Regions from separate parts of the Clostridium pasteurianum DSM 525 genome, predicted to be linked through region 2. Evidence: riboswitches for the same ligand, from Rfam matches in the RefSeq annotation. Region 2 holds a riboswitch; the other holds the start of a gene.
The links. Region 2 has a riboswitch for lysine ahead of asd (aspartate-semialdehyde dehydrogenase). Riboswitches for the same ligand answer to the same signal wherever they lie in the genome.

Region 1 (7,702 bases), 1.2 Mb from region 2:
GTATCAGCTCTTGGTTATGGAATTATAGTTTTGTTTAATGTAGTGGGCCCTTATCTAATTGAAACAGTATTAAATTTTTCTGTAGTTCAATATGGAAATATTGCATTAATATTAGGATTTGCCTATTTTTTTGGGGCCGTATTAAATCGCTTTGCCATTAATTACTTTAATAGCACATCTCTTTTACTTTTTGGCTTAATCAGCTCTTTTATTGGAAGTATATTAATGATAATATTAGGTTTTATTTCAGTTATGAATTTATTCGTTGTTTTAATTCCCGTATTTCTAATTTTCTTTTTCATAGGCTTTATTGTTCCAAATGCCCTTGCTGAGACAATGCAGTTGTTTCCGAAGATTGCAGGAACTGCCAGTTCAGTTTTTGGAACTTTAACTGGAATTATTGTCTTTTTAGTAACCAGTTTTGGTACCAGTTTAAAGATATCTTCTCAAATTCCTCTATCCTTTACTTATCTGATATTAATAATTATATCAGTTATATTATTTTTAATATCAAGAAAATTTCATTCTAAATTATAAAAAACATCTCTAAAAATCATACTCCTATGTTGTAATAAAAACAAAAAGGATTTTCTTAGTGTATAATTTTTATAGGCAAAAGAGTTATCAAATACTGCAATAAATATAAAAGGAGATACGAAAGCATCCCCGATACATAAATTATACATTATAATGTTAATTGACTAGAAAAACACTAAGTTGGATAAATTATGTATCATATAAGTTTAAATGATAGGAGAATAACTTTCAAGGGACTTGAGAAAAAATATAAACATTCCAGAAGCACCCGGAGGGCTTGTGTATAGGCACTTAGGTACTATAGAACATAATATATGTGATGTACTGGCTCAACGAATGAAAGGCAGAAAAATGAGTTGGTCTGCTAGTGGAGCAGAAAGTATGGCTAAAATACAAGCAGAAAGATTTAGTAATAGGCTTTATAAGAGTTTAGATGAACCATGTACTAATGTTTTGATAGAAGAGAAATTTTGGAAAATAGAAGATATAGTTATATTATCTGCTGCCGAAGTGAATAAAAGTATAACTAAATCTAAAACTTATGCTGTACATAATGGTAGCATTCCATTTACAGGCTCCGCCATAACTAATGGAAGAAAAGCAATAAGAAAAATTTTTGAATAAGAAATTTGCCAATGTAAACTTGGCACAAGCAAGGATGTTATTGGCCTTGAATTTTTAAAAATTTCATCTCAACTTTTTACTCACAAACGTTTACATAACTATATTTTTATGTTATACTACACTCATAGTCAATAGATTTATAACTCATAATTTTACAATTAATCTACTATTTTGCAAACACACTGGATAAAACCACATTTTCAACTGAATCTAATTTTTCAATAACTTTCTGTTATTTTGTCTCAGCACCTAATAATCCCATTACGCTCTGTAAAAATGAAGGATGATTTTCTATAATTCTAAATTTGTACAAACATGAAATTCCAATTTCTAAAAATCTCTAGCCAAAATATTTAATAACAAATTCCCTGTTAAACTAATTAATTTAGGCTTGATGGTATTATTTTTAATTCTTAAGCCTAAAATAAGTAATTTATTGGAGGTGTGAATTCAATGGCTGTTATTAAATCAATAAGACAAACACTTGAACATATTGAAAACGGAAATTCAATTATGATAGGGGGATTCCTTGGAGTTGGAGCTCCTATAAGATTAATTGATGAAATTGCTGATAGTAATATAACTGATCTTACTATTATAAGTGCAGTAGCTTCTAATCCCTATGAGACTTTTGATATAGGTAAACTTACTAAAAAAAATAAAATAAAGAAATTTATCGGTGCTCATATAGGCACAGATCCTAATCTGGTAAAACAATATAATGAAGGCAAAGTAGAAGTTGAATTTAATCCTATGGGAACTTTGATTGAGAGAATAAGAGCAGCAGGCTCAGGCCTTGGAGGAATATTGACACCTACAGGTCTTGGCACAGAAATGGAGCAGGGCAGAGAAAAAATAATGGTAAATGGGAAACCATTTTTATTATATCCGCCATTAAAAGCAGATATAGCAATTGTGAAAGCTTATAGAGCTGATAAATTTGGAAATCTTCAATATAAAGGTGTTGCATTAAATTCAAATCCAATAATAGCAACTGCAGCCAATTTAGTTATTGCTGAGGTTGATGAAATAGTTGAAGTAGGTGAAATTAACCCTAATGATGTAGGCACTCCTGGAATTTTTGTGGACATTATCGTTAAAGGTAATGATTTACCTACCAGAAAGAAGGTCTATGAAGATTTATGGATAAATGCCCATAAACTTTAGAGGGAGGTGATACTTATGGATGCAAGAGAGATTATCGCAAGAAGAGTAGCCAAAGAATTTAAAGATGGTATGGTTATAAATTTAGGTTTTGGAATTCCTACTCTTTCTTCTAATTTTATACCAGAAGGGATAAATGTAATCTTACAGACGGAAAACGGCGGACTTCTATTTGGACCAAAGCCTGAAAGAGGCCATTCAGATCCCGATGTAGCAAATGCCGGCGGTGAACCTATTACCATGCTGCCTGGATCCTCTACCTTTGATTTAGCTGTATCCTTTGGAATAATTAGAGGCGGTCATGTAGATGCTACAGTTCTTGGAGCCTTAGAAGTAGATGAAAATGGTAATATAGCCAATTGGAAGATACCTGGAAAGTTTGTACCTGGTATGGGAGGAGGAATGGATTTATTAGTAGGAGCTAAAAGAGTAATTGTTGCAATGACCCATACGGATAAGAAGGGAAATCCAAAAATATTGAAGAATTGTACGCTGCCACTATCTGCCTCTGGTGTTGTGAATTTAATTATAACAGAGAAAGCCGTTATAGAGGTAACTCCTGAAGGTCTTTTATTAAAAGAAATATCTCCAAATGTTACATTGGAAGAAGTAATAAAATCCACAGAAGCAGAGTTAATTATTCCACAAAAATTACAAACCACACTAGTTTAAATGTTAACATATTATTCCCCTAATATGTTGATTATTCATAGATGCTTCCCCTGAGCAGAGAACTAAGCAATGCAGAAATTTTGCTCATCCCCTAAAAGCTTAGTTCTCTGCATTAACCTTTTGCAGCGGATTTAGTACTTTATTATAAATAAAAGTTGCTGCCACTAAAATTGTTAAGCCTAAAAGTATATTTATATATAGAAATTTCCAACTTGCAGCAGTAGAAATTATTAATATGGGATTTGCTCCAGCTGGCGGATGAAGTATATCCAGAAAAATCATTAAAAATATTGTAATCCCCACTGCAATAGAAATTACCAAATAGGAATTCCCGAAAAAATACAACATAAGTAGTCCTGTTAATGCACTAATAATGTGGCTTCCAATTAAATTTTTAGGTTTGGCTAAAGGGCTGTGCCTTAATCCAAATAATAAAACAGCACTTGCGCCAAAAGGTGCAATTAATATAGGATTATTTAGTATAATGCCCGCCATTGAAATAATAAAAATAGCCGAAGTCCCTGCCAAACCACTAACTAATGACTTTTTTAATTTATTTTTACTTAACTCCATTTTAAAACTAATACCTGCCCTTCTAAATAAAATTCATATTTATATGTAAAATTTACTGATAATTTATTGAATTCATCTTATATTTATATTAACATAAGATTATATATTAGTATAATTGAATTATTAGAATTTATAGTTCAAATTTATTGAAGTTTGGAGATTAACTATGGAACTTAGAAACCTAATAACCTTCTATAAAATTACAAAGGTAAAGAGTTTTATAAAAGCTGCAAAGGAACTTGGATATGCCCAATCTACTATTACGACTCAAATACAGCTTCTTGAACAGGAGCTTGGAGTAAAGCTCTTTGAAAGAGTTGGTAAGAACATGAATTTGACTTCCAACGGACTTGCTTTTCTTGAATATGCTGAAAAAATTATAAATCTTACTGAAGAAGCTAAAAAAGCAGTAAGTAACACAAATATACCTGAAGGCACTTTAAAGATTGGTGTGGTTGAATCCCTTTGCACAATAAAACTTCCAAAGATACTAAAAAACTATCATTTAAAATATCCTGAAGTAGAAATAATTATTAAAGTAGGCACTTGCCAGGATCTATACAATATGCTTAAAAATAATACAATTGACTTGGCTCTGGTTTTAGGTGAGCCCATTGAAGATTCAGATCTAAATTCATATATGTCCAGTAAGGAAGATATGCTGCTTTTAGCTTCTCCCTTAAATAGGTTGGCAAATAAAAAGAATCTAAGCATAAGAGATATTGCAAAAGAACCATTGATCCTTACAGAAAATGGCTGCAGTTATAGAAATGTATTTATTTCAATGTTCTATAAAGAAAATATTCAGCCCAAATTGTCCTTAGAAATAGGCAGTATAGAAACCATTAAAACCTTCGTTATGAGCAATCTTGGAATTACTTTTTTACCTGCCATGTCTGTAAACAATGAACTTCAGGGAAAAAAATTAGTGAAATTAGACTTGATTGATTATAAGTTTAATATAAGAACTCAACTGCTATATCATAAAAATAAATGGATATCCGCAGCTATGAAGGCTTTTATATCTGACCTATCACCAAAACAATGAGTGCTGTAAATAAAAGAATAAACTGTACTCTGTAATATATTCACAACAAAAGTCTGTGTAGATTACGAGGTACAGTTTACTTTTTAATAAAAAACAGATTATTATAATACTTTATCCTAAGATGGAATTTTATACATAATAGGTTTCTTTGGCATAACCTTGTCTATTTTTTCTGCTAGAACTTCTGATATCTCCATTAATGGAAGTCTTATTTCCTGAGATTTTATTAATCCAGCTTTGTATAGACAATATTTAATTGGTGCTGGATTAGGTTCTTCAAATAAAAGTGGAATAATATTAGCCACTTCTTTCCATATTTCAAAGGCTTTTAAGTGATTATTTTCTCTAACTCTTTTATAGACTTCAATATACTTCTCCGTATCCATATGAGCTGATGCCAGTATTCCACCATCTCCTCCCAGCATCAAAGTACTGTAGAAAAAGGCATCTTCCCCTGTAAGTATTGAAAAATCACTATCTTCAGGACGATTTAATAATAAATCAGTAGTCTGTTTAAAATCCCCACAGGCATCCTTTATACCCACTACATTTTTAAATTCTGCCAGTCTTCTGATTGTATCATTTTCAATATTTCTGCCAGTTCTGTAAGGTATATTGTAAAGTACTATATCAAGATCAGTGGATTGTGAAATTCTCCTGAAATGTTCATATATTCCCCTTTGATCTGGTCTATTATAATATGGACATACAGATAAAATCCCTTTAATATGGTACTTTTCAAACATTTTTATATCTTTTGCCATTTTTTCGGTATTATTACCACCAAAGCCTACGTATATAGGTAATTTTTTTTCATTGTATTCTACAGTTTTTTCTAACACAGATTCATATTCAGACTCGGATAGGGTAGGAGTTTCCCCTGTAGTTCCAAGAGGTATAAATCCAGCTATATCCATATTTGAATAATGCTCTATCATATTTTTATAGGATTCAAAATCAACTTGTCCATTTTGGAATGGAGTAATAATTGGTAATAAAACACCCTCAATTTTCATATTATACCTACTTTCCTCTTACCATGGCAAATTTAAAGTCACAAAAACTAACAGCAAAGGAACACCTTTGCTGTTAGTATTATAAATTCAATATTAACGCACGTGAACCTTGTAGCTCTCCACTATAAATAGTGACAGTTTTGCATATATTTTATACAAACCCAGAAAGTAGCCCTGCCAGACTTACTTCCTTCGGCTGTAACCCCTTTCTGCATCCTTCATCGCCTGCAAGCTATGGACACATACTAATAATCACAGCACCTCTACCCTAGGTAAGAATTCAATTTTTAATAATAGTATATCATATATTACTGAAAAATCAAGATATCATAGAAATTTATATTTCAAGTTGGATATCATAATAAAAATCATATTCACTCATTTCACAGAGTTTTATACTATTGATTATATAATATTGATGGTATTATAATATACATGAAGTAAAATATAACACCCTTGTTAATACCAATAAAAATAATGTTTTATAGGTTTTCCCAATAAAACTCAAATGACCTAAATACATTACATAAGGAGCTATTTAAAATTGATTAGTGAACAAGTAAATTCAGTTAAAAAACAAAAAATAAGGGCATACTTGCCTCATATTAAACCAGAATCCTTTTTTCTAGGAATACTTCTTGCCCTAGTTGGAGGTTTTCTAGATGCATATACCTATATTGGACGAGGAGGTATTTTCGCTAATGCTCAGACAGGTAATTTGGTCTTAGTTGCAGTAGAAGCTGTTAATAGAAATTACAAACTGGCTTTAATAAAATCCCTGCCTATTTTTGCATTTATAATAGGAGTACTGTTTTCAGAAACCCTTAATAAAAATTCTTCTAATTTTTTAACAAAAAACCACTATCGCACTATTTTAATTATTGAAATAATACTGCTTTTTATTGTAGGATTTATGCCCTATGGCAATTTAGATGTGGTAGTAACTACTGCTATTTCTTTTGTTGCTTCACTGCAATATTCTACCTTTAAAAAATTAGTGGATTCCCCCTATGCCTCTACCATGTGCACCGGTAACTTACGTTCTGCCTCACTGGCACTGCATACTGCTTTTACAAAAAAGGATCCTGCTGCATCAGTAAAATCCTTTCGTTATTTTACAATTGTAATATTCTTTATAATAGGAGCCTTTTTCGGTGGATTTGTAACTTCTCACTTAAAAGCTAAAGCAGTATGGGTCAGTATAATTTTACTGATATTTTGCCTTGTTTTTCTACACATAGAGAGGAATGATGCAGCTTCTAAAAGTTAGGAAAGTTTTCAATAAACTCATGGCCAGTATCCAATGATATTTACTCCGCTATCTCCCTTATAGTAGAAACTCCTGCAGTAAAAAAGGCTGCTGCAAATAGAAGCAGTATTCCTATATCAGGAAGAATTGAAATAAGACCTTTATTCTCTATAACTACATCTGTAAGGGCGGATACTGCCCAGCTTTGAGGGACAAAATAAGCTATACGCTTTAAAAAGTCAGGAAAATACTCAAGAGGCATATAGGAACCTCCTACCATACAACTTATCTGAACCACCATCTGACATACCATAGATGCATTACTGGCGGTTTTTACAATTCTGCACAGCAGTACTCCAAGACCAAGTACTACAAGTATAAGGGCTGTAAAAAATACAAATAATGAAAGGATAGAATTCCCCCAATTTACCTTAAACAATAGAGAAGTACTTCCAACCATAAGTATTACCTGAAGCCATCCTATTAATAAAAAAGCTACTACAAAAGAAGCCATTATGGCAAATTTACTATTAGGAGCAGTAAAACTTCTTTTTAAGGTTTTATCATCTCTTCTTGCTATTATTTCATTGACTATAAATAATACCGTAAACATCATAAAACTTACACAAAGATTAATGGTAATTTGATTTCCCAGGGGATTTTTATTATCCTTTACTACTGTTTTTGAGGAAGTCGTTACTTTATTTAGAGCTGTTTCCTTTGAAATTTCCATGGAGATATCCTTTGCTTCTGTAGTCTTTCCCTTTAAACTTGATGCTATTTCTTTTGAAATAATTCTTTCATTTATAAAATAATTTA
Region 2 (7,702 bases):
TATCACAGATTTGACGCACTGCTTTCACCCATTCAATAGGAGCTGGAATAAATCCGCCTTCTCCTTGCAGTGGCTCTACTACAATGGCTGCTACATTATCCGCTGGAGAACACTCTTCAAATATTTTCTCTAAACGTTCCACATAATACGCAATAGCATCTTCATCATTCATGCCCTTTGGTTTTCTATAAAGATAAGGGAATTCAGCACGATATACACCATCTGGGAAAGGCCCCATGCCAATTACATAAGCTTTTTTAGACGTCATAGCCATAGTCAACATAGTTCTTCCATGAAAAGCTCCTGAAAAAACTATAATATTATTTCTTTTTGTGTAAGATTTTGCAACTTTAACTGCATTCTCATCAGCTTCTGCACCACTGTTTGCAAAATAGGTTTTCTTCTTTTCTCCTTTTACAGGAACAATTTCGTTCATTTTCTTTGCCAATTCCACATATCCTTCGTGGGTTACCACATTGGCCATTCCATGAAAATATTTCTCAGATTGAACCTTTACTGCTTCAATAATTTCTGGATGACTAAAACCAATATTCAGCACACCTACACCGCCAATCCAATCTAGAAAATGGTTTCCATCTACATCTTCTATCATGGCGTCTTCTCCCCGTTTAATAACGACAGGATATAAGCATTTAATAGCATTCGGAATGTTTTCTTTTCTTTCTCTTATCACTACGTGTGCTTTTGGTCCTGGTACTGTTTCTGTAATAATTCTTGGTAACTCTGTTCTTAGCATAAAAATTCCCCCTCACTCTTATAACAAAAAAAGTATAAACTTCATTATTCTGTATAATTATCACTTGATTAAATATATTCTAACACAGTAAAATACAATATCAACGGTCATACAGCCTACTATTATAGTGATTTTTTGTGCTGGATAAACTAATTTTATTATGATAGAATACAAGCATCAGGAGGAAATAAGCTATGATTAATCTACAAACTGTTTATGAAGATACTAAGTATGCCTTTCATTTGAAATTACTTGCAGGTAACAAAGGTCTTTCCAACATTATGAATTGGGTTTATCTACTTGAGGATATTAATAATTTTTCTTTTTTAAAGGAAAGCGAGTTAATTATAACCACTGGATTAGGATATAGTGGTGAACAATGGCTAATCCAATTTATAAAATCTTTGATAGGTCATCATTCTTGCGGATTAATAATTAATAACGGCAAGTATATACATTCAATTCCTAATTCAGTAATTGACCTTTGTAACAAAGAATCTTTTCCTCTATTTACTATGCCCTGGGATGTACATATTGCTGAGTTAACCAGAGACTATTGTACACGTATCTTTCATAATGAAACTATTAAACAAAGTTTGAAAGATGCCTTTACGTATATATTAACTAAACCTGAGGACACTTATACTTACGAGCATACTTTAAAAGCTCATAATTTTCAATTAGATAGCAACTATTGCTGCATATTAATAAATGTTGCTAAACAATTACAAAACAACTATGCATTTTTACAACACATTGAGATTCTCTGTCGTAACAACATCAATCATTTAACCTATAATTATACTTTGTTTTATTACAAGAAAAGAATGATGCTAATCCTCCAGGATTCACCTAAAAATGATATTGTAGAACTTATGAAATCCCTGCATATTAAACTGATTAAGCAGTCTAGCAACTGCCAGCCCTATATTGGCATTGGCAGTATTGTGAAAGGGGTTAGGAACCTTACCAAGAGCTATCAGCAAGCTTATGCTGCCCTAATGGTTTCTATGAAAGGAGAGCATCCCATTCGACTATTCGATAATATTGGCATATATAAAATTCTGCTTTCTATAAAAGATATGAACATTTTAGAAGAGTACTATAAAGATATTCTATCACCAATTATTGTCTATGATCAGGCACATAAATCTGACTATTTGACCACTTTACGCTTATATATTAAGTATAATGCCAGCGTTCAAAAAGTTGCTGATGAGACCTTTTCACATAGAAATACTATCAATTATCGCATTCGAAAAATAAAGGAATTACTTCATAGTGATTTATCTACCTTGGAAGAACGTTTTCCATACCAAATGGCTTTTTATATTTTGGATATATGGGATGACAATCTTGTAATTCAATAATTTTATTTTCAAATAAATGCATTTGCTAAAAATTTAAAAATACAAATTTTTATATGCTTAAACTTGTAAACTACCCCCATTGCTGTCCAATAAAAGTTCCAAAGGGTACACCAACTATATTAGCCACTGGATATTTTTGATAAAACTTCACCTCTCTTCCTTAAGTCTAATCAATAAATTTCATATAATTAAAATTTATTTCTTTATTTTTAATTATATGAAATTTATACGTTATGTAAATAGATATTTAACATAAATATTTAGATTTCATCCAACATTTTACATGGATAAATTATTAATAAATATTTGCTTATTACTACTTTTTAGTGTACAATGTTACTTGTAATAATAATATACGAATGTTAGAGATAGAGGCGCGATGCTTAAGAGTACCTTTGTGGAGATAAGCACTATGAAACAATGTGAAAGGAATCATCGCCGAAGTTATATAGTTAATGCTTTGAGACTATATTGCTGGTTGTGCATATAATATATGTATAACTGTCACAATTTTGTGGAGAGCTATCCTGAGCAACTTTTATTCTTATGTAATTTGTGTGAATAGAAAAGCCTTGGGGTTAGCCTTGGCTTTTATTTTTTAATAACATTCATTCTGGAGGGATTTTATAATGAACAAAAAATTAAAAGTAGGTTTACTTGGAGGTACTGGTCTTGTTGGACAAAGGTTTGTAACTCTTCTTAATAATCATCCTTACTTTGAAGTTGCAGCTGTTGCAGCAAGCAAACGTTCTGCTGGCAAAAAATATTATGACACTGTAAAAGACAGATGGAAGCTTAGTATACCTATGCCCGATTATATTAAAGATATAGTTGTAAAAGATATTTATGAAATAGATGAAATTGCTAAAGAAGTAGACTTTGTGTTCTGTGCAGTAGATATGCCTAAAGATGAAATAAGAAAAATAGAAGAAACTTATGCAAAACACGAAATACCTGTAGTATCAAACAATTCTGCTCATAGATTTACTGAAGATGTTCCTGTTGTTATCCCTGAAGTAAACCCAGATCATCTTAAAATAATCGATAAACAAAAAGAAAGACTTGGAACAAAAAAAGGTTTTATCACTGCTAAGCCAAATTGTTCAATACAAAGTTATGTACCTGCACTAAGTGCACTTTTAGAATATAAACCAACAAAAATACTTGTATGTACTTATCAGGCCATATCAGGAAGCGGAAAAACTTTTAAAGAATTTCCTGAAATACTTGATAATGTTATCCCTTATATTCCTGGCGAAGAAGATAAGAGCGAAAAAGAACCTCTAAAAGTATGGGGTCATATTGAAGACAATAAAATAGTTTGTGCTAACAATCCAACAATAACTTCTCAGTGTTTAAGAGTACCTGTAGCTGATGGTCATATGGCTGCTGTATTTGTTTCCTTTGAAAAGAAACCTTCAAAAGAGGTTATGCTTGAACACTTTAAGAACTTTAAAGGAAAACCTCAAACTTTAGAGCTTCCAACTGCTCCTGAAAACTTCTTAACTTATTTTGAAGATGATTTCAGACCACAACCAAAGCTTGACAGAGAATTAGAAAAGGGAATGGGAGTAACTATAGGAAGGCTTAGAGAAGATACTGTATTCGACTATAAATTTGTATGTCTATCTCACAACGCACTACGTGGTGCAGCAGGTGGAGCACTTCTAACTGCTGAACTTTTATATAGAGAAGGTTATTTATACTAAGTAATATTACTTTACTAAAAAATAAATGATTGTTATTTAAAAATTGAAGGTTGTAATATAGATGAAACCTCATTTATATTACAACCTTCGACTATTATTTTCAACAGCCTTTAAATAGTCTCTATACACTTCATTAGTTACATGAGGAACTCCTCAAAGAAAGTATGAACAACCTTATCAATTCCTTTAAAAATAAATATTCCTTCATCTGAGTCGCTTCATAAGATTTATTTTGTCACAGCATAAATATAAGTTTTGCCCTTAACACTATTACCTTTTTGAAAAAAATACACTCTAAAAATAAATTTATCACCTTTTCCATTGTATATTATATCTGCTAAGCCTGGTGTCATATCCGTCGTTTCCCCTGGAGAAATATTTTCAATAGCTTTTAGCTTCCCATCCTTTATAGTACCTAAAAAATACATACGCCCATTACCTGTTTTTGTATTCTCATTAGGATACTCATAGTAAATCAGCCCCAATTTATAATTATATCTAACAGCAAAATATCCAGAGTCCTGTTTCTCCTGAAATAGCTTGTAATAAGTATTTTTAGTTGTATCAAGTCTTATTATGCTATTAATTGAACTTCCTGTTCCGGTACTCCTGCTGTTATTAAAATAAATATATTTCCCGTCCTCTGATATTTCAGCATCCTGAAAACCAAGTCCCATTAATTCAATGACTTTATTAAATTTATCTGGTTCTCCTAATGAAAATTCATAGACATCAGTTTTCTCTTCAGTATTTGCTTTTATCCCCTCATATATACTAGTGTAGAAGGTATTTTTTATTTTGTCATAAATTACAGTTTCAAAGTTACCGAGAAAATAGTCTCCCTCATCTGTCATGTGATTAACAAGATTACTTGTAGATAATTTAATTACTTTTCCACTATCAATATCTAATACTTTTAAACCACTAAGTGAATTTAAGTATACATATTTATTACTACCTGCTACAAAATCTGCCGCAAATCCCATATTAAAATCAGAAGAATACTCCACCTTAAAAAGGGTTGTATCTCCTTCTTTTTTTGGATAACTACTTGAAATACCTGTTGACCTGCCAGCTTTGTCAGTGGTTCTCTCTATACTATAATGAGAATACTTTTCTTCAATTTCACTTTTTACTTCTGATAAACCATATATAATCTTTGAAGTACCACTGCTAGTATCATAAATCCATAATTTAAAATCTCTTATAAATAATAGTTTTTTATTGGGATTCTTACCCAAAAAATATTTACCTATAATGTAAGCGTCATTTAATTCATCAATTTTTGTTACTTGTGAAGTCTTTATATTAACATTATATATATTATAATTATTACTAAAATTACCTGCAGAATTAATGGCAATGAAATTCTCATCATCTTTCCAGTAAAGAGGATCATATTCTGAGTTATCCATGGGCAATTCTTTGATTTTGTCCAATTTTATTGTGCTCTTTTCCTGAACTGTGACATCCTTTTTCACATCATTACTTAAAATAACTTTTTTATGATCATAACAAGCAGTCATTCCAAATATAAATACAAAAATTAGTAAAAATAGCAAAACTTTTTTCTTCCAATACAACTTCATAAAATACTCCCTCCAGTTTAAACATTCACAAATAAACAGCTAAAATGCTTCTTATATTTTTCATAAACTATTTATCTTAACATGTCTTAATTTAACTTAATGATAGTTTCCATCCTTCATTAAGTTGTTTCCAAAGTGTTTCCGGAGGAAGGAATTTTTACTATTACTCTAATTACTTCACCATTTTCTATATGAATATATCCATTATGCTCCTTCACAATTTCGCTGCATATATAAAGGCCTAACCCCCTACTAGAACTTTCCTCTGTCTTTATTCCTCTTATAAAGGGTTCGAAAATATTGTTATAAACCTCCTGAGGGATCATTTCACCTTTGTTTGTAACCTGGAGAACAAAAAACTTATCCTCACTGAAGGTCTCTATGAGTATCTGTTCATCCCTTAGGGAGTATTTTATGGCATTATCCAAAATATTTATAACAAGCTGCCTTATTTTATTATTTTGACCTAAGATAAAGCCTGTACTTATATGTCTATTAAAGCTCAAAAAGTATTTTTCAGCCTTTATCTCCATGTCATCACATATTTCATTTATCAGCTTTGACATATCTATTATCTTTTTTTCCTCATCTTCAAAAGATACGCCTTTAGATACGTTGATTAAATCCAGAACCAATTCATGCATTCTTTCACTTTCCATATAAATACGCTGTATGGCTCTTTCCTTAAACTGTGGATCTTCCAGCTTTTTATCTAAAAGCATTTGTGCATATCCTGAAATTGCTGTCAGCGGAGTTTTAAGTTCATGAGTTACATTATTGAAGAACTCCTTTCTCTCTCTTTCCAGCCTTAATGTCTTCTCCTTTTCCGAATTTATTATACCAATCTGGTTTTTTATACTTAACTTCATATTCATAAATTCACTGGAAAGCCTGCCTATTTCATCTTTACTCTTCACTATAAGCTTGACATCATAATTTCCTTCTCCAAAACTTTTTAAGGCATCAGTCAAATTCTTTAAAGGTTTGATAATATAAGATAAGTATACAAAGGAAATAATAAAAATAAGAAAAAAAACGGAGAGTTCTATAATGGTAATGAAATTTATTGCCATAGTATTATAATTGTATAAATCACTATAGCTTTTATTTATTATGATTATACCTATATATTGATCATTGTAAAATAATGGAAAAGACAACATACCATTCACATCTTTTTTGCTATAAGAAATATTAATAACCGCCTTGCCTTCTTTAGCAGTCTCAACGGCTTTATCTACACTATTACTGGTTTTCAGACTGCTGTCATATTCTAATACGGATCCATCCATATCCAATACCTGACTCTGACTACTGTAAGTAGCCATAAAGTAATCGGATATTTCTCCCGCCTCAATTGTAAGTCCCTGCCTATTAAAAGGCAATCTCTTATAAATCATTCTGTAGTTTATATATTCTCTTGAGTTATTCATAATATCCTTCATGGAAACTCTTATAGCATTTTCAAGATTATTTTCAAACACCTGACGTATTAGTAAATTCAATGCTATTCCCATAATCAATAGTATTACAGTCAATCCAACTGTAAACTTTATCCTTATACTGCTCCTCATAACTTCACCTCAGGGCATATCCCACACCAAATATAGTTTCAATAAAAGTTTGTCCACTGTCAAGCTGAAGCCTTGCACGAAGTCTCCTAACATGAACATCAATAGTTCTAAGTTCCCCTTCATAATCCATTCCCCAAACCTTGTCCCAAATCTCTTCCCTTGAAAAAACTCTATTTTTATTTCTCAATAAAAATACCAAAAGTTCATATTCTTTAGGCTTTAACTTAATTTCTTCATCATTCTTAAAAACTTTTCTACTGTGCAAATTGATACTTATTTCTTTGCTTAATTTAACAAAACTTTCACTATATCCCAAATCACTATATTTTTCAACTCTTCTTAATGCCACCTTTACTCTTGTCATTACTTCTTTTATATTGAAGGGCTTTGTAATATAATCATCTGCTCCAAGTTCCAGCCCTAGTACCCTGTCAATTACATCATTTCTAGCCGTGAGCATAATAACTGGCAGCTTATACTCAGCATTAACATATCTGCATAGTTCAAAACCACTTTCATCTGGCAGATTAATATCAAGCAATATTAAATCAGGCTTGTATACCTCCATTAATCTTCTTGCCTCTTTAGATGAAAAAACACTTTTAACTTTATAGCCTTCACTGGTGAGGGCAACTGTTAATATGTCATTTATTGAAAACTCATCCTCTACCACCAATATATTATAATCCATACTTCCACTCCA

Region 1: it holds a riboswitch for lysine, as region 2 does, so the genes downstream of both, dapA (4-hydroxy-tetrahydrodipicolinate synthase) here and asd (aspartate-semialdehyde dehydrogenase) in region 2, are expected to answer to the same signal.

The regions. Positions count from the first base shown of each region.
Region 1 is NZ_CP009268.1:964,400-972,101, reverse strand. Features, by position in the region: gene CLPA_RS04310 (Bcr/CflA family efflux MFS transporter) at 1-537, shown strand, start outside; gene CLPA_RS04305 (hypothetical protein) at 775-1,161, shown strand; gene CLPA_RS04300 (CoA transferase subunit A) at 1,615-2,328, shown strand; gene CLPA_RS04295 (3-oxoacid CoA-transferase subunit B) at 2,344-2,997, shown strand; gene CLPA_RS04290 (HPP family protein) at 3,097-3,570, opposite strand; gene CLPA_RS04285 (LysR family transcriptional regulator) at 3,737-4,618, shown strand; gene dapA (4-hydroxy-tetrahydrodipicolinate synthase) at 4,735-5,634, opposite strand; lysine riboswitch at 5,739-5,908, opposite strand; gene CLPA_RS04275 (YoaK family protein) at 6,179-6,904, shown strand; gene CLPA_RS20035 (ABC transporter permease) at 6,945-7,702, opposite strand, start outside.
Region 2 is NZ_CP009268.1:4,158,023-4,165,724, forward strand. Features, by position in the region: partial or broken gene CLPA_RS18995 (aspartate aminotransferase family protein) at 1-757, opposite strand, end outside; gene CLPA_RS19000 (PucR family transcriptional regulator) at 952-2,127, shown strand; lysine riboswitch at 2,489-2,660, shown strand; gene asd (aspartate-semialdehyde dehydrogenase) at 2,757-3,836, shown strand; gene CLPA_RS19010 (hypothetical protein) at 4,064-5,425, opposite strand; gene CLPA_RS19015 (sensor histidine kinase) at 5,545-6,999, opposite strand; gene CLPA_RS19020 (response regulator transcription factor) at 7,004-7,690, opposite strand.